Regions from separate parts of the Acetobacter sp. KSO5 genome, predicted to be linked through region 3. Evidence: riboswitches for the same ligand, from Rfam matches in the RefSeq annotation. Region 3 holds a riboswitch; each other region holds the start of a gene.
The links. Region 3 has a riboswitch for cobalamin ahead of ACHQGU_RS04505 (hypothetical protein). Riboswitches for the same ligand answer to the same signal wherever they lie in the genome.

Region 1 (7,318 bases), 290 kb from region 3:
ACCCTGTTGATTCAACCTATGATATTCAGGCCGGTGAACAACGGACCAGAGGGTTTGAGTTTGAAGGCATGGGACGCCTGCCGTGGAACATCAGTTTTATTGCGTCCTTTACCTATCAGGACCCGAAAATCACAAAATCCACAACCACCGCACAAATTGGCCAGCGTCCGGTGGCAGTACCCTCCCACATGGCGTCCGTTTTCCTGAAAAAGGATTTTCAGATTTGGCGTGATCTTGTGGCCGGCGTGGGAGGAGGCCTGCGCTATACAGGGAACACGGCGGGGGCGTTGCCTGAAACATTTTCTGTGCCCAGCCAGCTGGTGGGCGATGTGGTGGCTCATGTTGATTACAAACGGGCGTCAGTCCAGCTCAACGGCACAAACATTGCCAACAGCCGCTATGTTGCCATCTGCACGCGCAATGTTGCCTGTGCGTGGGCTCCCGGGCGCGCCATGTTTGTGACGCTGGCTTATCGCTGGTAGTGTGTGAGCCATGAAGCGTCTCGCACCAGCAAGCCGATTGTTCAGCCAGAAGCCACACCCCGGAATCTGGACTAAGCGGTTTCTGTGATTGTGACTACCGGTTCCCCCTTACAGTCGCTGCGTGTTTTCCGGCGGCTTTGCGTGAAGCAAAACGCAACTTAAATAAATTTAGAAAATATTTACTTATCAATCAGGTTTTTTATTTCGTGCTGATGATAAAGTTTTGTGACCTGCGGATGTTTGACACGGAACTGACTGCGGCGCTTTATAATCGGTTTCACTGTGTCCGCCTGCTCCATTTTGACAGCGGGGTCATAATACACGATGCCAGCGGAGAGTGCCTTCAGAAACAAAAGGAAATCTGTTTCCTCACATAAGAGAATACGGGCACCATACGCATATTCCGGCGGAGGATTACGAAAAAGGCTAGGGATATAGGCTGCCTGGGCATGTTTGCGATTCCAGTGCGCCATTATCCCACTAAAACTCCAGCTGGCAGCTATCTTATCGTTTCGGTCAAGGAGAAGTATCCCTCCCTGCATATCGGTGATTTTTGAACTCTCCTGATCATACCCTTCCAGAACCATTCGTAAGCCGGTCATATTATGGAAAGAACGATGACAGGTATAAATCCCCCCGAAATTAATCCGGTTTTCCTTACCCGACTGATCTGCATAGCCGTAGGCTCTGAGAAAATTTTCAGCACCTTTCTCTTTATAAATGCCGCCAGTTGGTTCCGGCGTCATCAGGGTGACAGGACTTTTTGCTGAAAATTTTTCAAAATCAGCAACACCATATTGCTTGACTTCCCATCCCATAAAGTCGGGCTCAGAGTAGCCGTTTGGAGTGATCCCCAGCTCAGCCTCAAGCGTGTAGCCACCGCCATTTCTGGCGGAATATGGCATTTTAACACCATCTGCGCTCAGCTTCTGAGAACTGATCCAGTTCCGCAGATAAAGCGCTTTTAAGTGAGCAAGAAGAATATTTTTCGTACTTGTTTGTTCAGCATTTTCATTTAGAGAAATTTCTAAGAAAACGCCGGTCTCTTCCCAGTTTCGGGCTCTGACTTCCTGCGCTAAGGTGCTTTCAGGTGGCACAACAAGACCCAGAACATCGCCATTGGCACAAATTCCAAAAAAGAGAACTCGTTTTTCCACAGCAGGAAAGCTCATAAGATCGGTCGGGCCCTTACTACACCCCTTTAAAAAACCCGAGATACGAACTTCCGGATACTTAGGGTAAAGAATCAGAGTGGCATCGGGAGCCTGATAGCGACCGCTCTCATCAACCCAGAAAAATCTGACAGGTGCCTTAGCCCGATCCCGCTTACTCCCTGCCCTGATATCTGAGTCATTATAAATATCGCCATGTGGAATAATATTAAGAGCTGAAAATCCTCCTCCAAGATAAACCTGATTTTTTGAATTATCATTTTTTGCAAGAGATTTTGCATAGAGGCGAACGGCACCCTGATGACGCATAAGCTGTTGTAGCTGTGCCAGAGACTCTATCATTCTGCTGACTTTCCCTGAACGGTAAGTGTCTGTTTATCAGAGTGTAACCATGATGACAGCGTCTGCACAATAACCGCAGGGTCAAGTCTGGCTTTTCCCTTAAGAGCACATTCCCATACAATAGCTGTACGCCAGCCATCTTTTTGCAGTTGCTCCAGGGCTCTGGCGTCATTTTCTACATTCCGTCCTATTTTTTTCTGCCAGAATTCAGGACGTGTGGCAGGCCATTTAAACAAATGGCAGGTATGATGGTGCCAGAAACAGCCATGCACAAAAATAACAGCATGAAAGCGCGGCAGAACCAGATCCGGCTTACCGGGAAGGTCCCGCCGGTGAAGCCTGAACCGAAAGCCTTCCGCATGCAGGGCTTTACGGATCATTAGCTCCGGGCGGGTATTCTTGCCCTGTATCGCCGCCATATTGCGGCTGCGCGTTGCCTTATCGTGAACGTCCATAGCGCTTTAGAAAAGGTCCGCCTGATAGGCCTTTTTCTTTCTGACAAAGGGGGCAGCATTCTGATCCATCAGAGCTGCAATATGGGGCTGCATAATCCGTGCGACTTCTGCAAAAACAGGGACAGCAACGGAATTTCCAAACTGTTTATAAGCCTGCGTGTCAGACACCGGGATACGGAAATCATCCGGGTAACCCATCAGACGCGCACATTCACGCGGGGTCAACCTGCGTGGATTTTTGTTTTTTCCACGCGATATAAGGATTTCAGATCCGTCTTTATAATAACGTGCTGACAAGGTGCGGGCAACATCCTCTCTCCCTACCAGTCCAAACCCAAACCCGTTCCCGGCAGCTTTATGTTTAGCGGCATAATTTTGGAGGTAGGTCCACAAGTGATCTGTCAGAACATATTTCGGGTTAACCTGCCCCTGACAGCCTTCCGTATAGGGCTCCTCGGGGTCTTCTGAACCATCTTCGGGATGCAGAATATTTTTCAGACGCACAGAACTTTTTTCCGGGAGGTTCAGATCATCCCACGAAAAAGGAACATCCTCCCTGAAACCCACAATTGCAATGCGTTCCCGATGTTGCGGGAGAAAATGCTGTGCATCAATAACACGGGACCAGACATGGTATCCGAGCTCTTCTGTCAGCGTTTTAAGAATAACCTCAAAAGTCCTTCCTTTATCATGACTTTTAAGATTTTTAACATTTTCCAGAAGAAAGGCTGCGGGACGTTTATCTTTGAGAATACGGGCGACATCGAAAAATAGTGTTCCCTGCGCTTCACAGGCAAAGCCGTGGCTTCGACCCAGGGAGTTTTTCTTGGAAACACCTGCAATAGAAAACGGCTGGCAGGGGAAACCAGCCACCAGAACATCGTGGTCGGGGATTTCAGACGTTTCAACCTGCGTGATGTCACCCGCTACCGGTCTGTTATCCCTGTAATTTGCCATATAAGTTTGCTGGGCGAATTTATTCCATTCTGAGGTGAACACACACTGGCCTCCAATGGTCTCAAACCCCCTGCGCAGACCACCGATCCCCGCAAACAGATCAATAAATGTGAAACGCTTTTGCGTGACGCCTGAACCCTGCTTGCCTGCAAGGTTGCGCAACATGCCTACGGCTGCAGAACGCGGTTCGCTCTCGCCATTTTCCCAGCGATAAACCTGCCGCTTACTGTAGCCGAGGACATCAGCAAGCTCTTCAACGGTCAGGCCTGTCTGGCCACGCAGCATGGAAAATTCGTTCTCAGACATAACGCCTCTGGGTCATTTTGTGACGTTATGTCACTCACGAACCCAGAATTCAAGCATAATGGCCCACATATGTTCTCCCTGGGAAGAAACCCGTTTGCGAAGCGTGGCCTGAGGCACAAGCGGAACACAACGACCAGCTTACCCAGCCAGACAAAGACAGGCCGTTTTTCAGAAATTTGCCGTGACGGAGAAGCGGGCGGAGCGGGGTTCGAGGGGGTGGTAGGTGGCGCCGGTTTCGACGGGGGATGTGGGGGTCATGCGGTAATCGTAGGCGTATTGGGAGGCGGAGGCGTGGGTGTTGGTCAGGTTGTAGATGCTGGCCTGCACCTGAAGGTATTTTGTGATGTGGTAGCCGACATCCATGTTCACTTCCTTATAGCCGTGGGAGCGCAGGGAGTTATCTTCGATTAAGGGGTAGGACCCGAGCCAGCGGAACTGCACTCCGCCGAAGAACCCGCTGGGGTGATCCGCCAGCAGGCCGAAGGAACCGATGAAGTTAGGGGCGTTGGCCACATAGCGCCCCGGCAGGCCATAGAGGCCGGGATTTCCGGTAAAATAGCGGGCGTGGGTGGAGGCAATATCTGCGTTGAGTTCCAGCCAGGGCAGCGGGTGATACTGGCCGGAGAGTTCAAACCCCTGCCTGCGGCTGGGAGCGCCGGCGTCGTTCACGCCTTCATCCGCGTCGTAGGTGAGTTCTGAACTGAAATCGATGCGGAAAAAGGCGGCCTGCAGGTTCAGTTTTGGGATGATGTTGGTACGGACGCCCAGTTCCTCACTGGTGGCGCGGGTCATGAAGGGGGTGGCGATGGCACCGTTGGCAATGCCATCAGTCGGCACGGTGCCGAGGACGGCGCGGATATCGTTAGAATGATAGCCCTGCCCGGCACTGATATAAAATTCCGTTTTATACCACGGGCCGAAAATCAGGCTGCCTTTGGGCTGAAAAAGCCACTGATGCACACGGCCCCTGTAACCGGAAACGAGGCTGTGATCTGAGCCGCCGTAATAATCGCCACGCAGGCCGACAACGGTACGCAGCCAGGGCAGCCAGTGGGTGATGTTCTGGCCGAACAGACCGACATTGCCTTGTGAGACGTTATCCGCATTACAGACATACTGGCCGGTGGGCACGCTGCTATCCGGGCAGTCGGGCAGGACTTTGCGCTGACGGGTGTGGCGACGGTCGATATAAATGCTGTCCCAGCGGCCTTGTACGCCAAAAATGGTGTCTGTAGCGCGGTGCAGGAAGGTGTCGTGCCGCTGGTATGCCGATGTGCCGCCAAAGGTGGTGCGGGTTTCGTCCTGCTGTTCCTGATCGCCATTGATGGGGTCGTTCAGATAATGGCTAAAATCGTTCCATAGAGTCAGGCGGCTATGCACGACGTAAAGCGATGTTTTGAGCTGCCAGTTATCGTTATGCAGAACATGATGCGCGGAAACGCTGAACCGTTCGGAATAGCCGCCGTCGCTTGGGTCCAGAGAGCCGTAACGGCTGATGAGGCCTTTCTGGTAGGCCTCCAGAGGCTGGTCGGTCGTGTTGTTCCATTGGCCTCGGTAATACAGGCCGGTCAGGTTGAATTTGGTGTGTTCTGTGGTGTGGGTGTAGCGCGCGGCGGATTTGATGCCCCGGAAGTTGTCCGGGTGCGCCCACGGGCCATTGAGGTGGTCGATTGAGAAAGCACCAAGCAGTTTATCGCCATTTTTGAAGTGCGCTGTATCGCCAATAAACGCATGTTCGTCGCCCAGTGTGCCGAGACTGCCAGAAGCCTGCCCGCGCAGGTCATCCGTTAAGCGGATATGGTCGGACCCGACGACGCCGAAATCCCCGACATCCGCGTAAAAGGGGCCTTTGGTGTAGTCGATGCCCTGTGCGAGTTCCGGCATGAGGAAATTGACATCTGTATAGCCCTGCCCGTGGGCGTGGGTGGGTTCATTAACCGGGATATCATCCACAAAACTGGCAAGGTCTGTGCCGTGGTCCAGATTGAAGCCGCGGAGAAGATACTGGTTGGCCTTGCCCTCGCCCGAATGCGCGGTGACGACCAGACCGGGGACAGATTCCAGCAACTGCCCCACTCGGTAAACCGGGCGCAGGCGGAGTTCCTTGGCGGTAATGCTGCCCTGACTGGCCGTGAGCGCGCGGCCAATGGGATCTGTATGTGAGGCGATGACCTGAAGATGCTCTTCCCCGTGGGCCTCGGTTGTTTTGTGGCCGATGAGTTTTTGGGGGGAATCTGCCGGCGTGATGGGAGGCGTGACCGGGGAGGCGCGGCGGGCTGCATCTTTGGATGGCGTAGGTTTTGCAGACGGTGCGGCGTGTGCGGTGGTGGTGAAGGCAGAGGCGCAGAGGAGCGCGACGATAAACGGAGAGCGTCCGCGCCGGACAGGACGCGGAGACACAACGTGACCCATAACTGTTCCCCGATATCCGGCTCACCCCGTCCGGCTATCATGACTGAGCGACGAAGGCAGGTCTCCTGGCTCACGGGGGTTGTCTGACGCGCCTTCCCAGCCGTTATGGGGCCAGTGGCGTGATGCATCAGCGCACCGTTTACAGTTGCGGGGGCAGCCGCTGCCTGAACCCCGGGCCTGTGCGCCCAGCCGGATCCTTCAGCGTTCCCTTTTCACTCGCTTGCGCGAGACCTTCGACAGCCGCAGAGGTAGGGGATGGGCTTTGGGTGGGTCAAGGGTATGGGTGCCTTGATTTCAAAAAAACATCACGTGCTGGCAGGCGCTGGCCGGTGTAGGAAGGAGGCGTGAAATCCTTCTGCTTGTGAGCAAGATGATGCCTCAGTCTTCCCGTCCCGGACCAGAAATTTCCTCTCCCTCCACCCAGCGGGAGACCGCGACGGAACGCTGGCTGGCCACGTTGCGCCAGAAAATAAAGGCGGATGGCACGCAGCCGCGTGTGCATTTTAGCCGCACGCCGGACCGGCCGCTGGACCATGAGGGCGTGATACGGGATTTTGAATAACCGTTCACATTGTGTGAGCGGAGGCAACGGCCTTTTATCCTGAGCGTTTCAGGCAGGTGATGGCATCCGGCGTTCCGGATGCAGCGTGCTTTCTGACGTGATGAGGACCCTGCCGTGATGACCCTGCCCCGCAAACCGGTTTTGAGTATGGCGCTGGCTGCTGGCCTGCTGGCGGCTGGTGCGTTCATCGCCCCGGCACAGGCCCAGCGTAGCATGCTGTTTTCTGGCACCCTGGCGCCGGAGCATGGCGCGCCTGCGCAGGTGCATGGGAATGTGGTGGCGCTCTATTACGCCGGGGCGCATGTGCTGCGCTATACCGTGACATGGGACGGGCTGAGTGGCCCGGTGACGATTGCGCATCTGCACGGCCCTGCCCTGCCCGGCAAGGATGGGCCGCCGGAAGTGACGGTGCACGGCCCGTATAAAAGCCCGCTGAGTGGCAGTGTGATGCTGAGCACGGAGACGGAGCGGGATTTGCTGGATGGGCGTATTTACCTGAACCTGCATACCCAGAAATATCCGAATGGTGAGGCGCGGGCGTGGTTGGGGAAGAGTGAATAGTCCTTGAGAAACACCCAAGGTTTACTACATCTGAATACCGAGTTTGGGGGCGAGCCAGACCATGCCCAG
Region 2 (7,318 bases), 1.6 Mb from region 3:
GTCAACCATCTGGTCTGCTGGCATATCAGTCCAGGTAATGCCGCCCATGGCGTTAATGCCCTTGCGGCGCATCATGATGGCGAAGAAAAATTTATCCGCAGCATTCTTATCCGGCATGGCCACTGTGCGACCCACAAGCTGGTCCAGCCGGCTGATGTTTGCCCCCCGCCGCACCAGCAGACGGAAGGTGCCGGGCTGAATGCCCAGTATGAGGCTGGCAGGCAGACCGCCATACAGACGAGGGAGCCAGGTTAACGCAGGCGCGACGGCATAGTCCGCTTTACCTGCTGCCAACGCATCCAGGGCTTCATTCCCGTTTTGCGGGGTGGAAACGCTTTCCAAATCCAGACTGTAGCGGGCAAAAAACCCTTTCTGATACGCAACGGCCAGCACCGGGGCTGTGTCCGAGTGCGGCCAGATCAGCTTGAGTTTGCGATACTGGCCATCCGGCTGCTTGCGTGGTGGCCGATTATGCGCGTGGTGTTCAAACGCACCCACGGCTCCCGCTATGGCCAGCCCGGCAAGGCTGGTCAGAACAATTCGGCGGCGGAAGGCCGGGTCGGAGGAAGGTCCTTGTGCGCTCATGCTTCTTTCTTACCACGCGGGGTTTTCAGCGTCGTCTGCTCATAAAAACATGCAACACAAAAAAAATGAAAAAAGGGGGTTTACGGCACCCCCGGATCACGGTTATACGATGCCTCGCTGATCCCGAATAGCTCAGTTGGTAGAGCAAGCGACTGTTAATCGCTGGGTCGTAGGTTCGAGTCCTACTTCGGGAGCCAGCCTTTCTTCTTAAAATTCAAAATAGATTTTCACGCTGTAAGCTGTAGATTTTTGCCATGCAGTTTGCGTCGATAGGTCTGTTGTTCTGATTCTAGTGGAACGCGTTCTGGCTGACCGTTTCAATCTCAGACTGATGCGCTCTTCATGCTTCCAAAAAATCCGTTCAAAGCATCCGTCATGGCAAATCCGCTGTGTGCGGCGCTATGTGTTTATGAAACCAGAAAGGCTGCTCTTTTCCGTTTCACCCGGAAGAAAGCAGCCTTTTTGTCAGCCTCAGCGCAGAGCGGCGATGCCGGTCAGTTCCACGCGCCAGTCCGGGTTGGCGAGTTTGGCTTCCACGGTGGCGCGGGCAGGTTTGTTGTCACGGTCCAGCCAGGCATCCCATGCTCGGTTCATGCCTGCCATATCGTTCATATCTGCCAGAAAAATCTGCACGGAGAGCAGGCGGCTTTTATCTGTGCCCGCTTTGGCCAATAGGGCATCAACCTGCCGCAGAATGTCCGCCATCTGGCCTTCTGCATCCGCAGAGGCATCATCTGCGACCTGGCCAGCCAGATGCACCAGTCCGTTATAAATTACTGCGCCTGTCAGGCGTTCTTCGGGGTCAAGGCGTGTAATGGTCATGGGGTTTTCCCTGTATGTGCAAAATGGTTTCAGGCTACCGGCATGTTATCAATCAGCCGGACATCGCCCAGACTGGCGGCGACAAAAAGCCGTGCGCCGGCCTCGGCCTTTTCAACAGTGCCGAGTGATTTTTCAGAGCGCAGATCCAGATAGTGCACGGTAAAGCCAGCATCTTTCAGGGTCTGTGTGCAGTGTTCCAGAGCGGCGGTAACAGGCTGGCCAGCTTTCAGAGCCGCAAGGCAGTCCAATAGAGCCTTTGGCAGATGGCTGGCTTGTTCCCGCTGAGCCGGGGTGAGGCGTTTATTCCGTGAGGATAAAGCCAGATGATCCGCTTCCCGCACGGTGGGAACCGGCAGGATAGTGAGAGGCAGGTCCAGATCCGTCACCACCCGGCGGATAATGCAGAGCTGCTGGAAATCTTTTTCCCCAAAAGCTGCGATATTGGCCCGGGTTTGCATAAACAGTTTGGTGACAACGGTTGCAACGCCATCAAAATGGCCGGGCCGGTCTCCGCCGCACAGCATCCGGTCAGGGCCGGACACGCTGATACGGGTGCAAAAGCCGGGCGGGTAGATCTGCGTTTCATCCGGGGCGTACAGAACGTCCACCACGCCGGTTTCTGCCAGAAGTGCTTCGTCGGCCTCCAGACCGCGTGGGTAAAGCTGGAAATCATTTGGGTTGTTGAACTGGATCGGGTTGACGAAGATCGTCACAATCCGGCGGGTGGCTTTGCCGTCCAGTGCGCGCACCAGCGTCAGATGGCCTTCGTGCAAAGACCCCATGGTGGGCACCAGCCCGATTGTTTCACCCTCATGGTGCCACTGCGTGACAATTTCGGCCAGTTCGTGTCTGGTTCTCACAAGCTTCATGACGCATCCCGGTTTGCGATAAAAGGGAAGGACAGCCGCCCGCACGGTTTATGCACGAGAAAACCGAGGAGGGCGGCTGTCCGGCCTGCGCCCGTCTTACTGTGTTTTCAGGAACGGTTCCAGCAGCACCCGGTCCGCAGCGCTCAACCGGCTGGCGGCAGTGCTGGCCTGATGCCAGTATGGATAGAGCAGGGGCGGCAGGCTGGCCTGATTGAGGCGATTCAACTGGTCTTCCGACAGCACCAGTTCAGCGGCCTTCAGGTTGTCTTTTAGCTGGTCTTCCGTGCGCGCGCCGATAATGACGGACGTAATGGCCGGGCGGTGCATGGTCCATGCCAGAGCGATCTGGGCGGCAGAAACGCCATGTTCTTTGCCAACAGCAATCAGCACTTCGACAATATCGAACAGCTTTTCCTTGTCATGCACCGGCGGTTCACCAAAATCTTCAAGCTGGCGGCCCTGCGGGGTGGGCTGGTTGCGGCGATACTTGCCGGAGAGCAGGCCACCTGCCAGCGGACTCCAGACCTGCACCCCAAGACCCTGATCGACAGCGGCGGGCAGTAGTTCATACTCCGCATCCCGCGCCTGCAGGGAGTAATAAATCTGCTGGGAGACAGGGGCAATCAGCCTGTTCCGTTCAGCGACGGAAAGCGTTTTCATCACCTGCCATGCAGAGAAATTGGAAACGCCTGCATAGCGGATTTTGCCCGCACGGGTCAGGGTATCCAGCGCTTCCAGCGTTTCATCCAGTGGGGTGAGGCCGTCCCATTCATGCAGATAGTACAGATCAATATGGTCCCGGCCCAGACGCTTCAGGCTGGCTTCACACGCGGCAATCAGATGCAGGCGGGAAGAGCCTTCTCCATTCGGGCCGTCCTGCATGCGGAAGCGGGCTTTGGTCGTCACCAGAGTTTCCTGCGAGCGGCCTTTCAGGGCTTCTCCCAGAATGGTTTCAGACTCTCCGGAGGAATAGACGTCTGCTGTATCAAACATGTTGATGCCAGCATCCAGACACAGATCAATCAGGCGGCGGGCCCCCGCTGTATCGGTATTGCCGGTTTTGGCAAAAGAGCCTTTGCCCCCGAATGTCATGGTGCCAAGGGTAAAGGCGGAAATACGCAGGCCGGACCGACCGAGCTGGCGATACTGCATCATTCTGTTCTCCGTGCGTGTGGCGGGTAAGGTATGAGCCCCTTGAGAGCTGACGGCTCAGGGCCTTTGTTTCAAGAGTGCAGGGCTGCGTACACAGTGTTTTGACATCTCCCGGAGAGCCTGCTTAACAGGACGCGATGGTTCCCGCTTTGGGATGAAAAGGGAAGTACGGTGAGAACTCCGCTGTTTCTTGGCCGTCGCTGCCCCCGCAACTGTATGTGACATCAGGCTTGTTCCAGCACTCTGCTACAGGGTGTTGTACCACTGGGGACTTCTCCGGGAAGGTATGGAACGAGTGAGAACCCCCGGAAAACCGGTGGTTTTGTGTCATCAGCCAGGAGACCTGCCATCTGATTTCTGGAGTGTCATGCCTGGCGGGGTGTCCGGTGCGTGATGGCGCGTTGCGATGCGCGCTACCGTCTGGCTTGTCCGGGCGGCCTTGGAACTGCACCCCCATGCCGTTTTGTGCGGTGTGTTGCCTGAAGGGTGTTCATGTCGGCCGCATTTTCTGCACCTGTGGTCAAAGGATGGTGTCCCGGCCTGTTTGCGCCCATGCAGGCGGCGGACGGCTGGCTGGTGCGCGTGCGTCCGCCTCTGGGCCGGATGACAGCAGCACAGGCCTATCTGCTGGCAGATGTCGCGGAACAGGACGGCAATGGGCAGATCAGCTTGACCAACCGGGGCAACGTGCAACTGCGCGGCTTTAGTCTGGAGGCCGCGCAGGCTTTCCCGCAGCGGATGATCGCGGCTGGTCTGGGGCAGGCTGACCCGGAAGCCGAGCGACGCCTTGCTCTTCAGGTTTCTCCTCTGGCGGGGAAAGATCCTGCCTGTGCGACAGAGACTATGCTGTGTGCTGACGCTCTGCGGAACGGCTTGATAAATCATCCGTCTCTTTCTGCCCTGCCTGATAAATTTGGTTTTTGCGTTGATGGCGGAGGGTTTTTCCCGACAGGCTCTCTGCGTGCCGATATTATGCTTCAGGCGGTGGGAAGTTCCGTCCCCACAGAGGCTGGCTGGCGCGTGGTGTGTGGGAGTGGCTGCTCAGAGCCGCAGATCGCGCAGGAGGCCGTGCAGACAACCCTTGCTCTGGCAGAGGCTTTTGTAAAACGCGGTGAAACGCAGCGGCCTCTTCGCGAGCCAGCTATCGGGAAACAGCTGTTTGCAGAAATCGGACTGAGGGGCGTGTCAGCCTCCGGGGCAGAAATGCAGAACGGAAGCCTCCTTGCCGCGCGGGCGGGCCATCTGACAGGCTCAGCTTATGCTGCGGTAGCGCCGCTAGGGCGTCTGACCGCCGCAACGCTTCGCGCCTGTGCGCACGTTGCGCAGCAAGGAGATGGCCTGTTGCGGATGACGGCATGGTCTGGGCTGGTTTTTTCCGGTCTGGAAAAAAATCCTGAAATTTCCGGAATGATCACGCATCCTGATGATGCACGCCTGCGCGTTTATGCCTGCATTGGTGCGCCGGGATGTGCACAGGCTGCTGGAGATGTGGGACGCGATGCGCTGGCCCTTGCGCCGTTCCTGCCGGATAAAGCCGATCTGCATGTATCGGGTTGTCGTAAGGGCTGTGCGCATCCCGGTGTCGCAACGGTCACGCTGGTTGCCGGGAGTGAGGGCTATGGCGTGGTGCTGCAGGGCACGGCCAGCGATGAGCCGATTTGTATTCTGCCAAAAACTGAAGATGTAAGAGCTTTTTTGCAGGCTCTGCCTAAAGGAGACGTTTGAATATGCAGGCTTATGATTATATTCGGGATGGAGCCGCTATTTATAAACGCTCCTTTGCCACCATCCGGGCAGAAGCGGACCTGCGCGGCTTTTCGCCTGAGCAGGCGCAAATCGTCGTCCGGATCATTCATGCATGTGGCATGGTGGATGTGGCGCAGTCTGTGGCGATGACGGAGGATTTCGTCTCTTCAGCAAGAGAATCTCTTAAAAAATCCTGTGCTATTCTTTGTGATTCCGAGATGGTTGCGCATGGTATTACCCGTGCTCGTCTGCCTGCGGAGAATGAGGTCGTGTGTACCCTGCGGGATGCTCGCACACCGGGACTGGCTAAAGAGATTGGCAATACCCGCTCCGCTGCCGCGCTGGATTTGTGGGGCGAGAAACTGGCCGGGGCCGTGGTAGCAATCGGCAATGCCCCTACGGCGCTGTTCCACTTGCTGGAACTTCTGGATGCCGGTGCACCGAAGCCTGCGGCTATTATCGGTTTGCCAGTCGGCTTTGTGGGGGCTGCGGAATCCAAAGAGGCTCTTGCAAAAAGGCATGATGTACCGTGGCTGGTTGTGCACGGGCGGCTGGGAGGCAGCGCCATGGCTGCGGCGGCCGTGAACGCACTCGCAAGTGAGGCTGAGTGATGGCGCACGGCACGTTGTATGTGGTGGGTGTCGGGCCGGGTGACCCGGACCTGATGACGCTGCGGGCAGTGAAAGTCCTGCAAGCAGCACCGGCGGTGGCGTATTTCTGCCGGCATAACACACAGGGCCATGCCCGACGCATTGCGCAGGCGCATATTGCTCCAACCACGCAGGAAATCCGGCTGGCGTATCCGTTCACAACCGAAATTTCCGTGAAAGACCCTGCTTACCATACGGACATGAACGCCTTTTATGATCGCTGCGCGCAGAATCTGTCTGCCGTGCTGGAGCAGAGGAAGGATGTGGCTCTGCTCTGTGAAGGCGACCCCTTTCTGTATGGCTCGGCCATGTATCTGTTTGACCGCTTGCGCAGCCGGTTTGCAACGCAGGTTGTGCCGGGTATTTCCGCCATGAGCGGGTGTTGGTCACAGGCGGCGCGGCCTATGACGCATGGTGATGATGTGTTGTGCGTGCTGCCCGCCACCATGCCGGAAGAGGATCTGGCGAACTGGCTGGAAAAGGCCGATGCTGCTGTGGTGATGAAGATTGGCCGCAATATGCCAAAATTACGTAAGGCGCTGACACAGGCAGGGCGTTTGCCAGAAGCTGTTTATGTGGAACGCGGCACACAGCCAGAGGCGCGGTGTTTGCCTCTGGCAGAGCAGGAAGGGCCTGCGCCCTATTTTTCACTGGCGTTGGTTCCTGGCAGAAAGGGTGTCCGATGACGGGGTCTGTCAGCATTATCGGGCTGGGACCAGGCAATGTGCTACAGCGCACGCCACAGGCTAATCAGGCGCTCAGTCGGGCGACGGATCTGGTTGGCTATGGGCCGTATGTGGAGCGCGTTGAGGCGCCTGCATCAGTTGTGCGGCACAGTTCGGATAACCGGGTGGAACTTGAGCGGGCGCGTCATGCGTTGGAAATGGCCATGCGGGGGCGGCATGTTGCTGTCGTGTCCGGTGGTGATGCCGGGGTGTTCGGTATGGCCAGCGCCGTGTTTGAGGCCGTAGACCATGGGCCGCAGGAATGGCGCGGGCTTGAGATTACGGTTGTCCCCGGTGTCAGCGCGGTTCTGGCTGCAGCGGCACGGCTGGGAGCGCCCCTGGGGGGCGATTTCTGTGTGATGTCGCTTTCTGATAACCTCAAGCCTTGGTCTGTTGTTTTGCGCAGGCTGGCTCTGGCTGCAGAGGCCGGGTTTGTGATTGCATTGTATAATCCGCGCTCCAAAGCACGCCCGACGCAGTTGGGGGAGGCTCTGGACCATTTGCGTAGGTGTCTGCCGGGATCAATCCCGGTTGCTTTTGCGCGGGCCATTGGGCGGGAAGATGAGGCCGTGCGTTTGTCCACTCTGGCAGAAGCTGATGCCACATGGGCAGATATGAGCACGCTGGTGCTGATTGGCTGTGTGGCCAGTCATCTGATCCCGCGCCCAGACGGGAGCGTGTGGTTTTATACGTCTCGCAAGGTTGAGGCGGTCTGATGCGTTTGCAGCCACGCCATAGCCTCTTCCGGCGTGTCTACTCTCGGGCAGGC
Region 3 (7,318 bases):
TCTGCCGAGATCGCCCCGCTTTTAAGAACACTCGTCACCACCATTGCCATTGTCTGTTGGGGAGCCGTGCTGACGGGTTATATCCCGCTGGGCTACACCATCATCTCATGGGTCTCCGTCATGGCCATCACCATGACGGGCCTGCTGCTGGTGGCCCTGCTGGCTACGGCACTGGGTAGCAGCGTATTCCCCTCCAGAGCGCCGGTTGGTGCCCATCTGGTCAGGCTGGGCCTCCCTGCCCGGCTGGTGGATCAGGCGAGCGTGGTTATCCCCGGGCTGATCAGCGTTTTTCTGCTGGTTGTCGCCTTTTCTGTCGCCACGGCCGGTGCGGATTTTGATCCCTCTCAGGTTGGCCGCCGTATTCTGTCCATCTTCAAAGGGCAGGCCGCAACGGAAGGCAGCTTCAACCTCTCGCTGGATGCCGTGCTGCTCTGTGCTGGCCTGCCTATTCTGGGCCACTACGCCATCCGGATTGTCAGGAACTGGTTCCGCCTGCACTTCTTCCCCACCACGCGGCTGGATATTGGCGCGCAGGCCTCCATCCTGAATATTCTGACCTACAGCGCGTGGATCGTCATCGGGCTGTGCATGGCCTCCGCTCTCGGGGTCACGGTCAAGAGCATGACATGGGTTGTCAGTGCCCTGTCCGTTGGTATCGGTTTTGGCTTGCAGTCCATTGTGCAGAACTTTGTGTCCGGCATTATTCTTATGGCCGAACGCCCCGTCTCCATTGGGGATGTGGTCGATATTGCCGGGGCGCATGGTGAGGTCGCGCGCATCAGCGTGCGGTCCACCAATATCAAACTGGCTGATGGCTCCACGATGATTGTGCCAAACTCACAATTCATCACCTCCGCCGTGCGCAACGCCACGCGGGCGGAAAAGCCGGGCGTGTTCACCATTCCGCTACAGGTGCCGTTTACGTCTGATCTGCACAAAGCCATGAACGTGATGACCAGCACGCTGGCAGGCTGCGAAAATGTGGAAGACCAGCCTGTGCCAACCGCCAGCATCACCTCCGTGACGGACGGCTCCGCCGTTCTTACCGGCACCGCCCGCGCCCGTGTAGGGATGGACACTGCCACAGTGCGCAGTGAGGCCCTCTTCGCCTTGTGGCAGGCCTTTCAGGACAATCAGATACCCGTCACGGTGCCCAGCACCCTCATCCAACCAGCAAAGTAGAACAAAAAAGGCCGGGCTTCTCACCCGGCCTTTCCTTTTTAGAAATCCGCCTGCGCACTGATGGAGAAGGACCGGGGCGCACCGAGCATTACCTCACTCGGGTAGCTGGTGTCCGCCCACTGGATGAAGTGCTTGTTGCCAATATTGTCGATGCGGCCATAGACCGTAATGTTTTTATAGGCATGCCAGCCTGCAAAAACATTGACCAGCGCATAATCCTTCAGAGACAGCGTATTCGCATAATCTCCTTTTCGGGCGGACACGTAGCGCATCCCCGCCCCCAGATCGAGCGGAAGCTCCCCCACGCGGGACCAGATAGCCCACAGATTGGCCGTGACAGCAGGCACATCTGGCACCTGATTGCCCGATGCATCGACCGAGGCGCTGGGATGAAATGAGCCGTAGCGGGAATAGGTGTAGGCCACGTTGCCCGACAGGCTCCAGTGCCGGTTGAGTGTCAGATCACCCTGCCATTCCACCCCACGCGATTTCTGCACACCGGCGGTCGCTACCGTATCCGGCCCGGTTGCAACCAGCATACGGGTCCGCCTGATGTCATACAGCGCCAGCGTGGTGGTGAAGCGCCCATCCCAAAGGCTAGCTTTTACGCCAATTTCGCCCTGCCGGGAGTGGCTGAGGCGGGTGAACTGCCCCCGATTAACCAGAAACAGGTTGGAACCCGGCGGATCTTCCCCCGTCGTATAAACCCCATACACGCTGATGTTTTTCGTAATATCGAACACTGGCCCGATGCGGAAATTATCCGGGTTATAATGGCCTTTGAAACTTGTAGCCGCGTTAAACTGCCCGGCCTGCGTGTAGTTCTGCCGGTCGAGCGAAAGCCAGTCATACCGGAAACCGCCCACCAGCCGCAGATTATCCCGAATGGTCAGAACGTCTTCCAAAAACAGCCCTGCCTGCACCATCGTGGTGGGAGATTTCATGAAGGGATATTCCCCCGCAAAAGACCCAAGCGGCGTGGATTCCGGGCTGGCGAGAGACACACTGTCCGCATAATCCGCCGAAGGAAAACCACGGTTGCGGATAAAGCGCAGATAATAGGCATCCCCACCCAGCACAAAACGGTTCTTCATACCGAAGATGGAAAAATCAAACTGCGCGTGCAGCGTATCCCCAACCTGATGCTGGTTCTGATACACATAAAACCGGTCTCGCCCGATACGCCCCGGCGCAATGGCATTGCCTGCGGCATCCGTGCTGCCGGGGCTGTTGAGGTAGGTCAGGCTTTCCGCATTATTCCAGCGCCGTTTGGAATAAATGAAGTAGCTGCTGTTATGAAACAGAACATGGCTGTTCACCCGCCAATCCAGATGCAAAGTGGGCGTGGCGTTGACGGACCCGGCCTTACCATCCCGCACGTTATAATACCGCCAGAGGGATGCACGGGTAATGCCCAGCCCCTTACGGGAACTCAGCAGACCGCCTACACGCCCGCCCGTCTGGGAAAGATCCACCAGCGGTGTACCGTAATAGGTGGACAACCGGTCAGTCAGATAATCCATGCTCAGCCGGGCAGTGAATTTGGATGTCGGCTTCCAGAGCAGGGTGGTGGTGAAATCATCCGAGTGCGGATCAGCCCCTTTTACAAACCCGTCGGAGGAGGTACGGCTGAAGTCCGTGCGCAACGCCAGCGTTTGCGTAATGGGGACAGAGCCACCTATGCCCGCATTCCATGTATTGAAACTGCCATAGGAGATAAGCGCATTGGCATGGGGGCCATCAAAGGTCGGGTTTCGGGTGCGCATATCCACCGTGCCGCCCACCGCCCCCTGCCCATACAGCACGGAGGACGGGCCTTTGAGCACCTGCACACTTTCCAGATTGAAGCTGTTCTGGGGCCGGTTGATCATTGTGGTGGGGCCAAAATACTGGCCGTCATGCAGCACCAAGATCTGGTTCCCGGTAAAACCGCGCATCATCAGCTGCGCCGGGCTACCCGGAGACCCACCGGACGAAACACCGGGGGCGCTGTCTGCTGCCGCCTCGGCCTGCGCATAGCCACGCTGCATCATCAGATCATGGGACACGACATTAATGGTGCCCGGTGTGTGCTGGATGGAAAGTCCCAGTTTGCCACCGACGGCTGGCACGGCCTGAAGCGGCGCTGTCTTGCCGTAAGCCGTAATATATTCCGCGCCTGCCGCCGTCATGGCGGGCACAGGGGTTTCCTGCTTTTTATGCTGAGGACCTCTGTTTTTTTTCAAAGGTCTGGCATCAGGATTTCCCGATCCCTCGGGTGTTGCCGCATAGGCGATGGAAACGGAATTCAGGCCCAGCAGGAGACTGAGGGCGTAAGAGAGTGGACGCACGGGGTTCGCTCCAAAAAACGTCACCGCGGTGGAAGCACTGAGCAAACCGTGCCTCGCCGCCACATCACCCCGTATGGCAGCTCCGTCCGTGACTTTCGGGCAATGGCAGGTCTCCTGGCTCGCTGGTCTTCGGATCTCGCAGCGGCCTTCCCCCCCATGTCCCACACGGGGAGTGGCATGGATGCCGCAAATCCTCTCAGCTTACAGTTGCGGGGGCAGCATCGGCTTGAACCGATTTCCCTCTTAGCCCTCCGACCGCACACACAGCCTGAAGGCACCATAGCTGGGTGCAGCGTAAACATGCTCCGCAAAAGCTTGTCAACGAAACTGCGGCTACACGCATGATAAAAAACGACCCCTAATTCCTGCTGTTGCGAAAAACCGGGTTTGCGTACACTCTGCCCGCATCAGTCAACAGCCCCGCGCAAGCGGGTTAAAAGGGAAGACCGTAGGCCGTTAAGCACGGCTCAGTCGGTCGCTGCTCCCGCAACTGTAGGCGGTATGTCTGGGCCTTTTCTGCCACGCGGCAGGCCACTGGTGAACAACCGGGAAGGTAAGGCTCAGATGCGTATCCGCGAGCCAGGAGACCTGCTGTTGTCGTTCAGGACCGTGCCGCCGGGCGGGATGTACCGGAAGGCAGGAGTAAAAACCGTGAGACCGTTCTCGCCCCTTTCCTCTTTGCCGCGTCCATATCGGACGGCTGAGGCTTATCACCCGGCTTTTGCCAGACTGCTGCGCACATGCCCGCCCCGTTTCCATGCCCTGCAGGCTGCCCGTCTGGCTTTGCTACCGCCCCCGGAGCAGGAAGACGTTATTGCACGCAACGGCCACGCGCTTTTCCTGAAACTGACACCCAGCCTGCCCCCAACACACCGGGAACGCGGGGCCATGCTGGAAGAGGCTTTTCGCCCCCTTCTGCTAACGGCCACTGAGTATCTCGAAACCATGCCTTCTCTCACGCTGGATATGGCACCCGAGGCCGCACAGCAGATTGTGCAGGCCTATGTGGCCGTGCATTGGGCACGCGGCGCACAGGCCGCCGCCATGGCTTTGTATAACGCCCCGGCATGAAGGCACTCCGCAGAGCGCTTTATCTGACACACAGATGGCTGGGGCTTGGCATGGGGCTGCTGATGGCAGGCTGGTGCGCGTCCGGCATTGTCATGCTCTGGCACACATGGCCCCAGCCGGATGACCGTGCCCTTGCCCATGTTCCGGCAGAAATCCAGTGGCCTGCACACCTTCCGAATTTACGCGACCTCGACAGGGACAAACGCTTTCAGGCGTTCCAGATCAGCATGGTTGGGCAGGAACCCGTTCTGACGCTCACCCCGGAAAACGGGCCGCCCTTTGCGCTTGATCTGCGCACAGGCCTTGCGGGCCGCATTCCCCCGGCAGACGCCGCTACCAGCGCCCTACGCTATGCCCGCGCGACTGGCGCGCAAGGTCAGCCAGTGTTTGATGGCCTCACCACGGACGACCAGTGGGTTCTGGATACTCATGGCCGGGAACATGGATTTTATCGTTTTCTCTTCCCGGACATTCACCACACGCAGGTTTACGTGTCCTCTCTGACAGGCGACGTCATGCAGGCCACAACCCGCACGACCCGCGTATGGGCATGGGTTGGCGCTATCCCGCACTGGCTCTATCCGGCAGTGCTGCGCAAACATCCCATTCTCTGGCAGCAGGTCGTGATTGTGCTGGCTGGCACAGGCGTTTTTCTGACGGTTACCGGGTTGTGGATTGGCGTTCTGCGGCTCCGGCGCAGGTCCCCTTTTACGCCTTACCGGGGGTGGCATTGTGTTCATCATGTCAGTGGCACGGTGTTTGGCGTGCTGGCCCTGCTCTGGGTGACAACCGGACTACTCAGCATGTCACCGGGCGGCCTGTTCCACAGCAAACCGGACGCCGTGAACCCGTTGCGCGTGACCGGCACCGTGACGGGTGCAGAGATTCAGGCTCTGCTTTCCCGGCTTGATACCACAGCCCCTACCGGCTGGACCGGCGCAAAAAGCAGCTTGCTGGACGGGCATGTTTTCCTGCAAGCCCAGAAAAACTCGGGCTTTCAAAGACTGGACGAAACACTCGCCCCCGCCCCTTTCACCAAAGAGCAACTTGTCCAGTTTCTACGTCCTGCAGGCTTGCTCAAAACAGCAGAGAGCCTGACCTTCCTCACCAGCGCAGACGCCTATTACTTCAGCCGCCCCACGCATAAACGGCATTTTCCCGTCTGGCGTGCGCAGGCCGCAGACGGCACCTTGATCTATCTGGACGCACAATCCGGCGCGGTGCTGACCATGCTGGATCAGCCCGCTCGCCAGTCGCGCTGGCTGGTTTACGGGTTTCACGATCTCGATTTCTGGCCATGGTTGCGTGACGCCCCCACACATTGGGGCATAGCCTTGCCGCTCCTGAGTGGCGTACTGTGCGTGTTTCTGTCAGGCGTCATTATCGGTATCCGACGCCTCAGACTGATGCGCCTCAGTCGGATGAAAAGGCCCGGCTGACCAGCCTGACAGAGTTTTTAAACAGCCCTACTGCGTCACAACAAAGTCAAGCTGATAAGACGCCTGATCCGCTGAGCGTTTTTGCCCCTGCACCTGAATGCCCGGGTCTTGCGGTTGCAGGCAGTTCACCAGATACACCGTATCTGCTCCGGCCCCGTGATTGGTATAGGCCAGATGATAAGCACCTTTTTGCAAAACGCGCGGCACAGAAAACTGGAGAGCAATCACCCCCTCCCCGCCTTTTATGGCAGAGAGCGTGGGAAAGCTGGCTGATACTGCCTGCAAGGCAACCGGCTTTCCGTTCAGCGTAACACTCAGAGACTGAACAATGCGGACCGCGTAAGCCTGCTGCTCCTCCGCCGAAATCACGCCATCCCCATTCCGGTCAATTTGCGGGATCACCCGCCCCGCCACATCCACGCCGGGTGTCAGGCGCAGGCGGAGCGTCACGCCCTCCCGCGCCAGATCTACAGTTGTGGCCTGCAAATATTCATCCAGCCGATGGGCCGAGGCCTGATGAACGCCAGCCAGACACACCAGCCCGCCAATAAATGCTGCTTTGGGTAAGGTCATGCGCACACTCATTTGACGGTAAACCGGCTGCCGTAACTGTTCGTCGGGTCCCGATAGACCGTATGCACATGCAGGGTCGGGTCACCCCCCACACCCTGCGGAGAAAACTCAATAACCAGATGCGGTCCCTGAATACGGTAATACGAGGAGCCGTTACGGTCCGGCGCATGGGTGGTCGGGCCGCTCCATGCAAACCATGTTTCATTGAGATCACTCTCAATTTCTTTCAGGCGCGGGGCGGCATAAACCGGATTGATAATGCCAGCCCATTCACTAATCACATCCAGCAGCAGCGTTTTCTGCGCAGGCGTCATGGCCGAACCTTTCAGCCCTTCCGGCACAATGGTTTCGCCATCATGCCCCGGCCCCATCACCAGATCCTCCACCTTGTACGGTAGAATGGCCTGTTTGCGCTGGGCGGGCGTCAGCGCGTCCAGCAGGGCAAAAGCCTTGTCATTCTCGCCAGCCAGAACACGCACGGTCTTGCCACCGGCCTGATACACAGCAGGCTGCGCGCCCGTCAGAGTGGGCGTCATCACGCCATGTGCGCCATCAATCACAATATTCAGGCCCAGATGATGGCCACCAAACTGCACCATCCACGGCGTTGTGGCACTCGGTTCCCCAAAAACAGCGATGGTGTAAACAGCTTTCCCGGAGGCAAAATTTGTGCCTGCATCCGTCAAAGCCTGATCCGACCCCATGATGTCCTGCACTTTCTGA
Region 4 (7,318 bases), 380 kb from region 3:
GTTCACGCGGCAGTTTTCAGCTTCCGTCGCATGCCGCAACCATGAGCAGAAAAACACGTGTGTGGGCCGCAGGCCCGCCAGCGCCGCAGAGAGGGCCTCGGGGTTGAGTAAATCCGCTGCCACCGGCAAGACCCCCGCGCTCTCCATGCGCGGCCTGCGGGCCAGCCCGTAAACCACCCAGCCATCAGCCACCAGCCGCGCGGAGAGATTTTGCCCGACAATACCTGTCGCACCCACAACAAGAGCTATTCTGGACATCAGATTTTCCTTTCCGGTTTATCCTCTGTCCTGCACTCTGCGCTTCTGGTTTTTCGTGCGCCAGACGGCACTATTTCGTGCCCTGGTTACCAAAAGGTGCCCACACCATGCCTTCTTCGCTACCGTCGGTTTATCGTCAGGCCCCCTTTGTGGAAGATTGCGCGCCGCGCCGCGTGCTGCGTCTGTTCAGCGGAAAATGGACCACCATGATCCTGCATACGCTGCATCTGCTGGGGGACGCATCACGACCGGGCAAACTCCAGCGGAGTGTGCCGGGCCTGTCCAAAAAAATGATGACGCAGACATTGCGTGAGCTGGAACAGTCCGGCCTCGTCAGCCGCCATGTTCAGCAGATCATGCCGCCCAGCGTGGAGTATCGCCTGACACCCGCAGGCCTGATTTTTATTGAACCCATAGAAATGCTCTACGCATGGGCCATTGACCACGCTGCGGAGCTGGACGCTCTGACGGCAAAGCAGGCATCAGGCGCACGCCCTGCGGAGCATGCGCCCGAGCAGAGCGTTACTTTTTAGAGGTTTTGAACCGGTAAAGCGCCAGAACCATCAGCACCTGCATACCCGCCACGGCCCCATCCAGCAGCCCTTTATCAAGGTCGCTTATGGGCAGGTTTGCCACATACAGTATCGCCAGAGGCATGAACATGATGGGAAACAGCAGCATGTTCTGGAAAGACGACTTTTTCACAGCCTTTGCTTTGTACCGTGCAGGCATTGTCCAATCCCTTTTCTGCAAACGACTCACTCACAAATCGCAATGAAAACGCTCGCACACCCTGCCGCCCGGCGCAAGACTCTTCGTGCTGGGGCACGTCTGGCGGGGTCACGGAGCGCGCTGATACACCACAACCGCAGTTTGCGGACCCTGATGGCGGTAAACTTCCCGGTAATCCTGTGTCAGCGTCTGGAACAGGTGGGCGCGGATGCTCAGGTTTTCACCCGCCCAGGCCGGGGCCTGCGTCACAACGTAGCGGGGCTTTTGTGCCAGCACATGGTCCAGCTCCGCAGAGGGGTTCATCCCGGTCGAGTGGATTTCCGCCTGCTCATTGAAATGGCCGGGGAAGGGGTGGTTTGTCAGGCCGCACCAGTGTGAGGTGTCATACAAAACAGGCGGCCCTTCATACACAAACAGGCACCCTTTAGGGTCCGGCATGGCGGCCAGATAGGCCTGATAGGTCCGCATATCGCCATTCTCAAGACGGTGGTTGTGCAGACGCTTCTGCGCGGTGACGGTCTGCACAGCCAGCATAAGCACCAGCCAGAACCGGCCCGCTTTCCGGTTCCACAAAGGGCTGCTGATGACGGCAAGCGGTGCAAAAAGCGGCAGCGCATAATGGAAATACCAGCCGCCAAATACTGCCACACCGCAGCAGGCGGCCACCGCCCATAAGCTGAGAAACTGTCGCTGGGCCTGCCCCGGCGCATGGCGGCACAGCCAGACCGCAACAGCACCCCCGGCAAGCAGCGGGGCAATGGCTTTGAGCAGCCTTATTCTCAGAGCGGCCGTTTCGGCTGGCGGCATCGCCGCACGCAGAAAAATGGAATCCACATTGGCAAAAAACCAGTCATGCGCATGGCCGATGACGGCATAAAACAGGAAAACTACCGCCGTGGGCAGGACTGCCGGGAGCACCCAAAGGGCGGCATCCGCACACAGGCCGCGCCGTGTCTGCCCATGGCGTGCCGCATACCAGAGCAGGTAAAGGCCCAGAAAACAGCCTTCAAACACTGTGGTGTATTTGATCTGCATGGACAGGCCAAACAGCCCCATGGCCAGCATGCCCACCCGGCGCACCTGCCGGGGGCCATCCGGCGCCAGCACCACTTTGAACAGAACCAGCGCCATGGCGGCTGCGACAAGCAGCGTATAGAAAACCGGTGTTTGCCCGCCTTCACCCCCGCACAGGGTAAGGCCGGTGCAATACAGCATGCCCGCCACCACTGCGCCGCCGCGCGATGTCAGGGTGCGGGCCATTTTATAGAGCAAAAGGCTGGTGCCCCACACCGCCAGCGCCGCGCCTATTTGATAGGCCAGCACACGATACGGCCCAAAAAGATGAAAACCCGCGTAAAGCACAAATAAAAGCGCAGGTTTTCTGTCCCAGAAGGCGAGATAGGGCAGATCCCCGTGTAAAATCCGACCTCCGCCAAAGAGGTAGAATTCTTCATCAATATTAAGGAGGGGATTTCCGAATGTCTGAAAACGCGAGGCAACCGTAAAGAGCAGAAGCAGGACGGCAGGCATAAAACGGTGGTGGAAAAGCGTTTTAAAAAAGGGAGCGCGCAGAGACATAGAGATCCGAAGGGGCTTTTGCCAGAATGGTTTTCCAGCCCGCCGGGCCAGCAGAAGGAAACATACAAGGTTTCTTTGCTGGCCTCTGTAAAATGAAATTTAAAATTTCTGAGCGCGGCCCATTAGCACCGGCGTGGCCAGTGCCCCAAAAATCAGCCCCATGCTGCCCCAGAGCACAGCCTGCATGCCAAGCGCAGACTCCCGAAAGCGCCAGAGCACCACAGCGGGAAACCCGTCCGGCACCTCATTCACATCCGGCAGACCAAACTGCACAAGGGCGACCAGCAGGACAAACACTGCCCCGCCACACAGCCACCCGGTCCACGCATCCCGCATCTGCGCAACCTTCTGGCCAAGCAGGCAGGCAATGGCCGCCACGCAAATGGACAGCGCAATCATCACAAAATAGGTTTCCGTGCGCAGTGCCAGCGTAGCCGGGTTGCCCACAGCGGGTGGGTTGGGTGGATATTTCAGGTCCGGCACCAGCACCACGGTCACAAACCCCGCCACGGCCAGCAAAAGCGCCAGCACGCGAGGGGACTGGAAAGACAGCCGCCCATACGCAAAGGAAAACACCAGCGCGAATAACCCGCCAAAGCCCGCGCCATACAGCACCGTGGCTGTGGCCAGACCGTAACTGGCCTGCACGGAGCGGCTGATCATCTCGTGTTCGGGCGCAGCACCTTCTGCCGCACTGCGGGCGGCTTCAAACGCAATGGCCAGCGCCACCTGCGGTTCACCAAAAAAACGGGCAAACACAAAGGCGAGCGCCGCCGCAAGGCACCCGGCAATCATGCCGCGTGCCAGCAAACGTCCAGCAATCATCAGGAAAAATCCCTGCTCTTTAGTGGCAGGGGAAGCCCAGCAGATGGCGGCCATCATGCACAAACTCATGCACTTCATGGCCGGAAATCAGGGAGACAGCACCCTGTTCCGCGCCCACAAAATACAGCATCAGCACAGACAGCAGCAGGCCAAACACCGCCCAGGGCAGCAGAGCGCCAACGGGAATGGCAACAGGTGCGGGCGCCGCAATGGCCCGTGCGCGGGAGGAAGAGGGGTGCATCATCAAACAGGCTCCGCTGGTAAAAACGCGTTCCGCGGTGGAAAAAACGACGCTGAGGGTCTGACTTCCCGCTCTAAAAAAGCGGATTACAGTGGCGCGACCGTGCCGGACTCTCACCAGCTTCCTCAGATCAGCCTGTAGTCTGAACGGCCCCTCCGCCCCTGTCAATTCATACAAAAGCAGGTGGGACCTCTGGAGTCAGAGCAGCGCCGTAAAACCGGCCAGCACCAGACACTCGGTGAACACCGCAGCCGCCCCCAGCACATCGCCCGTATAACCGCCCAGCAACCGCCGCGCGGCCATGCCCACCAGCCCGCAGGCCACAAGGGCTATCGCCACAGCGGGCAGGCTTACCAGCACCGTCATCTCTCCCGCCAACGCCACAACGCTCACCCCCGCCAGAGCCAGCCCGACCCAGAGCGGCCCACGCGGCAGGGGGTTGAGCGAGCGGGCCAGACCATCAGGTCGGGCAGGGGGCAGGCAGGCGAGTAACACCAGCAGCACCGCCCGCGCCAGACATGCGGAGATCGCCAGCGCCAGCACAGCCACCCCAGCGGGAAGCGCTGCCACAGCCGAGGCCCGCACTAACAGGCTCAGGCCCAGCGCCATGACGCCGTAACTGCCAATCCGGCTGTCCCGCATAATCTCCAGCCGACGCTCCCGCGTGGCCCCGCCACAGCCGTCGGCCATGTCGGCCAGCCCGTCTTCATGCAGGCCGCCGGTCAGCACACACTGGAACGCCAGCGCAAGCCCCGCCGCCGGTAACGCCGCCACATGGCCCAGCCGCAGCAGCCAGAAGACTGCCCCGACGACCGCGCCAATCGCCGTGCCAATCAGCGGCCAGCACCAGATGGAACGGCCCATTGGCCACAGTGCCGTGCTCGCTCGTTGCGCGGGGGAGAGCAGCCAGCCCACGGGCAGGCGTGTCAGTAAACTCAGCCCGCAGGCCAGATCCAGCCGCAGCCGCGCACCAAAGGACTCAGCCGGGGCGGGGGGGCTCATGTGCGGCCCGAAACCGCAGCCTGCGCAAACGTCGCCATGCCATTATGGCAGGCCACCGCTGCCCGCAGCAGAGGCACCGCGAGTGCTGCGCCCGACGCTTCCCCCAGCCGCAAACCAAGGTCCAGCAACGGCATCAGTCCCAGCTTTTCCGCCAGCCGCGCATGGCCTGCTTCCGCAGAACAATGGGAGAGGCGCGCATGGTCCAGCCCGCCTGCTGCCAGCCGCGCCAGTGGAGCGACTGCCGCCGTGCAGACAAATCCATCCAGCAGCACCGGAATGCCGTAATGCCGCGCCGCCAGCGCCGCCCCCAGCAAGGCCGCGAGTTCATACCCGCCCAGTCTGCGGGCTATTTCCAGCGGGTCATATGCAGGCAAGCCTGCTGCGTCAGACGCAACACCAGAAGATGCAGCACCATGACTGTCACCCTCTTGCGCGGCGGATGCGGGCGTTACCGCGCCGAACGGCTTTGCGCGTTCGCCCTCCATTGCAGAGGTACCCTGTGCCGCCGCCATCTCCGCCTTGTGGTAAGCCAGAGCGGCATCAATCACCCGCGCCTTGTGCGCCACCCCCGGAGCATCCAGCCCCGTGCCACGCCCGGCCCAGTCTGCCCCGGCACCTCCAAACAGCGCCGCCGCCAGTGCTGAAGCCGCTGTGGTGTTGCCAATGCCCATTTCCCCCAGACACAGCAGGTCACACGCACGCGGCACGGCGTCATACCCCGTCTGCACAGCCTCCAGAAACGCGGCTTCTGTCATGGCCGGAGCGGTGGTGAAATCCGCTGTGGAAGCCAGATCATGCACTGGCACCACCCGCAACCGGGCGTCTGCCACGCGGGCCAGCTGATTGATAGCCGCCCCGCCGCTTTCAAAATTCTGGACCATCTGGGCTGTCACATCCTGCGGCCAGGGCGAAACACCTTGCCGCACCACGCCATGATTGCCCGCAAAAATCAGGATCTGCACCCGCTCAAGCTGAGGTCCCGCCTGCTTCTGCCAGCCGCCGAGCCAGCGCGTCAGCTCTTCCAGCCGCCCCAGACTGCCGGCCGGTTTGGTCAGCTCGGCCTCGCGGTCGGCAATCTGCTGCTGCGCCGCCGCATCCACCCCCCGCAACGCCGTACAGGCAGCCCGCAGGGCAGAGAGGGAGTCAATCGACCGTTTCGGATCGTGGAGTATGCTCGTTTTCATGGGCCGCATGGATACAATCTAAAGACCCGACATCATAACCCTGTTTTTCGAACGCTCCATCCAGCATGGGGTATGGAAACAAGGGGGAGACCTTTTTCCGCCCCACTCTTTTAGGCCGTCATGACACCGAGAGACTGAATTTCAGCCTCAAACTCCGTCTTCATGGCCGCTTTTTCCGCGTCTGAAAGCCACGAGGCGTCGAGCGTCCGCAGAGACATCGCCGCGACCTCTTCCACACTCAGGGACAGACTACGCGCCATCGTCACGTACGTCGTGCCAATATCCGTCCCGAACATCGGCGGGTCATCTGTGCAGGGAACAAGAAACAGTCCCGCCTCATGCATCGCTTTCAGCGTTTCTGCCCGCTTTTCCATGCGCTGCGGCACACAGGTATGGGAGCAGACCGTAAACGGCACCCCGCGGTCCCTGCACCGGCACGTCAGAACCGGATCCGCCAGCATATTATAGCCGTGGTCAATCCGGTCACAGCCCAGAACATCAAGGCAGGTTTCGACATTGCGCGGCGGTGCCTGTGCCAGCGTCTGATTATCCTCACAGGCATGCGCCGTGCAGCGCAGACCGGCGGACCGGGCCAGAGCATAGGCATCCTTAAACAACTCCGGCGGGCCTTTGAATTCGGCACAGTCCATGCCGATCCCAATAACCTCCTCCCGCCGATGGGCGAGCACGTCCCGCACCATCGCTAGCGCGACCTCCGGCCCGAGTTCCCGGTTGATGGCAGGGATCAGGCGGCCGGTAATGCCGAAATCTTCTTTCGCCTGTCGAAGACCATCAACAAATCCGTCCACCATGGTCTCGTAACGGACCCCGTGCGGGTAATGGTAATTCGGGCTGAAGAAAAACTCGGCGTAGCGCAGGTTGCCTTTCCGATACCCGTCCGCAAGCGCCTCGTAAGAGACGCGCGCAAAATCATCCCGTGTGATCATGCACCGGCCTATGACCTCAAGCCGCGCAAGAAAATCGTAGAAATCCGTAAACGCATAGAACTTGTCTGGGTCCGTCACCGGAAGAGGGACATTGTTCTTCGCCGCAAGAGCGAAAACGGTTTCCGCACTCAGCGAGCCTGCCAGATGGCAGTGCAGGTCAATTTTCGGAATGGCTCTTATAAGAGTGTCAAGGCTCATAACAGATCTTTCTTAGTGTGAACGCGCACCGCACCCCGGCCGCGCCACAGCGGACAAAACACGATGGCGCAGTTGGCCAGCAGTCCGATCAGCCCCGGATTAACACCACCAAGAGACATACCGGACGCAAATAACGCGATCGCCACGCCCGCCCCCGAAAAAAGCCCCAGCCCCGCAATCCGGGCAGAAGCCGGCCAGCCCGTCAGAATCAGGAACCACAAAGACGCAAACTGAATCCCGATATAACCGCTGACATTCAAAGCCGTCAGCATGATTGCGGGCGCATGCGCCGTGGCGACCAGCGCCAGCACAAGAAACAGGATAACCGCCAGATTAATGGCCCGTTTGGGGTG

Region 1: it holds a riboswitch for cobalamin, as region 3 does, so the genes downstream of both, ACHQGU_RS03200 (TonB-dependent receptor) here and ACHQGU_RS04505 (hypothetical protein) in region 3, are expected to answer to the same signal.
Region 2: it holds a riboswitch for cobalamin, as region 3 does, so the genes downstream of both, cobG (precorrin-3B synthase) here and ACHQGU_RS04505 (hypothetical protein) in region 3, are expected to answer to the same signal.
Region 4: it holds a riboswitch for cobalamin, as region 3 does, so the genes downstream of both, ACHQGU_RS02675 (CbtB domain-containing protein) here and ACHQGU_RS04505 (hypothetical protein) in region 3, are expected to answer to the same signal.

The regions. Positions count from the first base shown of each region.
Region 1 is NZ_CP172014.1:683,058-690,375, reverse strand. Features, by position in the region: gene ACHQGU_RS03220 (TonB-dependent siderophore receptor) at 1-482, shown strand, start outside; gene ACHQGU_RS03215 (MvaI/BcnI family restriction endonuclease) at 662-1,996, opposite strand; gene ACHQGU_RS03210 (very short patch repair endonuclease) at 1,993-2,415, opposite strand; gene dcm (DNA (cytosine-5-)-methyltransferase) at 2,458-3,714, opposite strand; gene ACHQGU_RS03200 (TonB-dependent receptor) at 3,883-6,114, opposite strand; cobalamin riboswitch at 6,164-6,376, opposite strand; gene ACHQGU_RS03195 (hypothetical protein) at 6,497-6,688, shown strand; gene ACHQGU_RS03190 (CHRD domain-containing protein) at 6,806-7,249, shown strand; gene ACHQGU_RS03185 (DUF3147 family protein) at 7,274-7,318, opposite strand, start outside.
Region 2 is NZ_CP172014.1:2,558,480-2,565,797, reverse strand. Features, by position in the region: gene ACHQGU_RS11505 (ABC transporter substrate-binding protein) at 1-585, opposite strand, end outside; tRNA gene ACHQGU_RS11500 (tRNA-Asn) at 707-782, shown strand; gene ACHQGU_RS11495 (RidA family protein) at 1,057-1,407, opposite strand; gene panC (pantoate--beta-alanine ligase) at 1,437-2,276, opposite strand; gene ACHQGU_RS11485 (aldo/keto reductase) at 2,373-3,428, opposite strand; cobalamin riboswitch at 3,550-3,794, shown strand; gene cobG (precorrin-3B synthase) at 3,921-5,153, shown strand; gene ACHQGU_RS11475 (precorrin-8X methylmutase) at 5,156-5,785, shown strand; gene ACHQGU_RS11470 (precorrin-2 C(20)-methyltransferase) at 5,785-6,510, shown strand; gene cobJ (precorrin-3B C(17)-methyltransferase) at 6,507-7,265, shown strand; gene ACHQGU_RS11460 (cobalt-precorrin-6A reductase) at 7,235-7,318, opposite strand, start outside.
Region 3 is NZ_CP172014.1:975,752-983,069, reverse strand. Features, by position in the region: gene ACHQGU_RS04515 (mechanosensitive ion channel domain-containing protein) at 1-1,182, shown strand, start outside; gene ACHQGU_RS04510 (TonB-dependent receptor) at 1,221-3,353, opposite strand; cobalamin riboswitch at 3,599-3,809, opposite strand; cobalamin riboswitch at 3,911-4,123, shown strand; gene ACHQGU_RS04505 (hypothetical protein) at 4,164-4,583, shown strand; gene ACHQGU_RS04500 (hypothetical protein) at 4,580-6,022, shown strand; gene ACHQGU_RS04495 (hypothetical protein) at 6,050-6,595, opposite strand; gene ACHQGU_RS04490 (DUF3500 domain-containing protein) at 6,604-7,318, opposite strand, start outside.
Region 4 is NZ_CP172014.1:599,225-606,542, forward strand. Features, by position in the region: gene ACHQGU_RS02650 (SDR family oxidoreductase) at 1-258, opposite strand, end outside; gene ACHQGU_RS02655 (helix-turn-helix domain-containing protein) at 366-791, shown strand; gene ACHQGU_RS02660 (hypothetical protein) at 781-990, opposite strand; gene ACHQGU_RS02665 (ArnT family glycosyltransferase) at 1,099-2,568, opposite strand; gene ACHQGU_RS02670 (CbtA family protein) at 2,668-3,390, opposite strand; gene ACHQGU_RS02675 (CbtB domain-containing protein) at 3,413-3,637, opposite strand; cobalamin riboswitch at 3,672-3,807, opposite strand; gene cobS (adenosylcobinamide-GDP ribazoletransferase) at 3,833-4,636, opposite strand; gene ACHQGU_RS02685 (nicotinate-nucleotide--dimethylbenzimidazole phosphoribosyltransferase) at 4,633-5,820, opposite strand; gene add (adenosine deaminase) at 5,931-6,965, opposite strand; gene ACHQGU_RS02695 (sodium:solute symporter) at 6,962-7,318, opposite strand, start outside.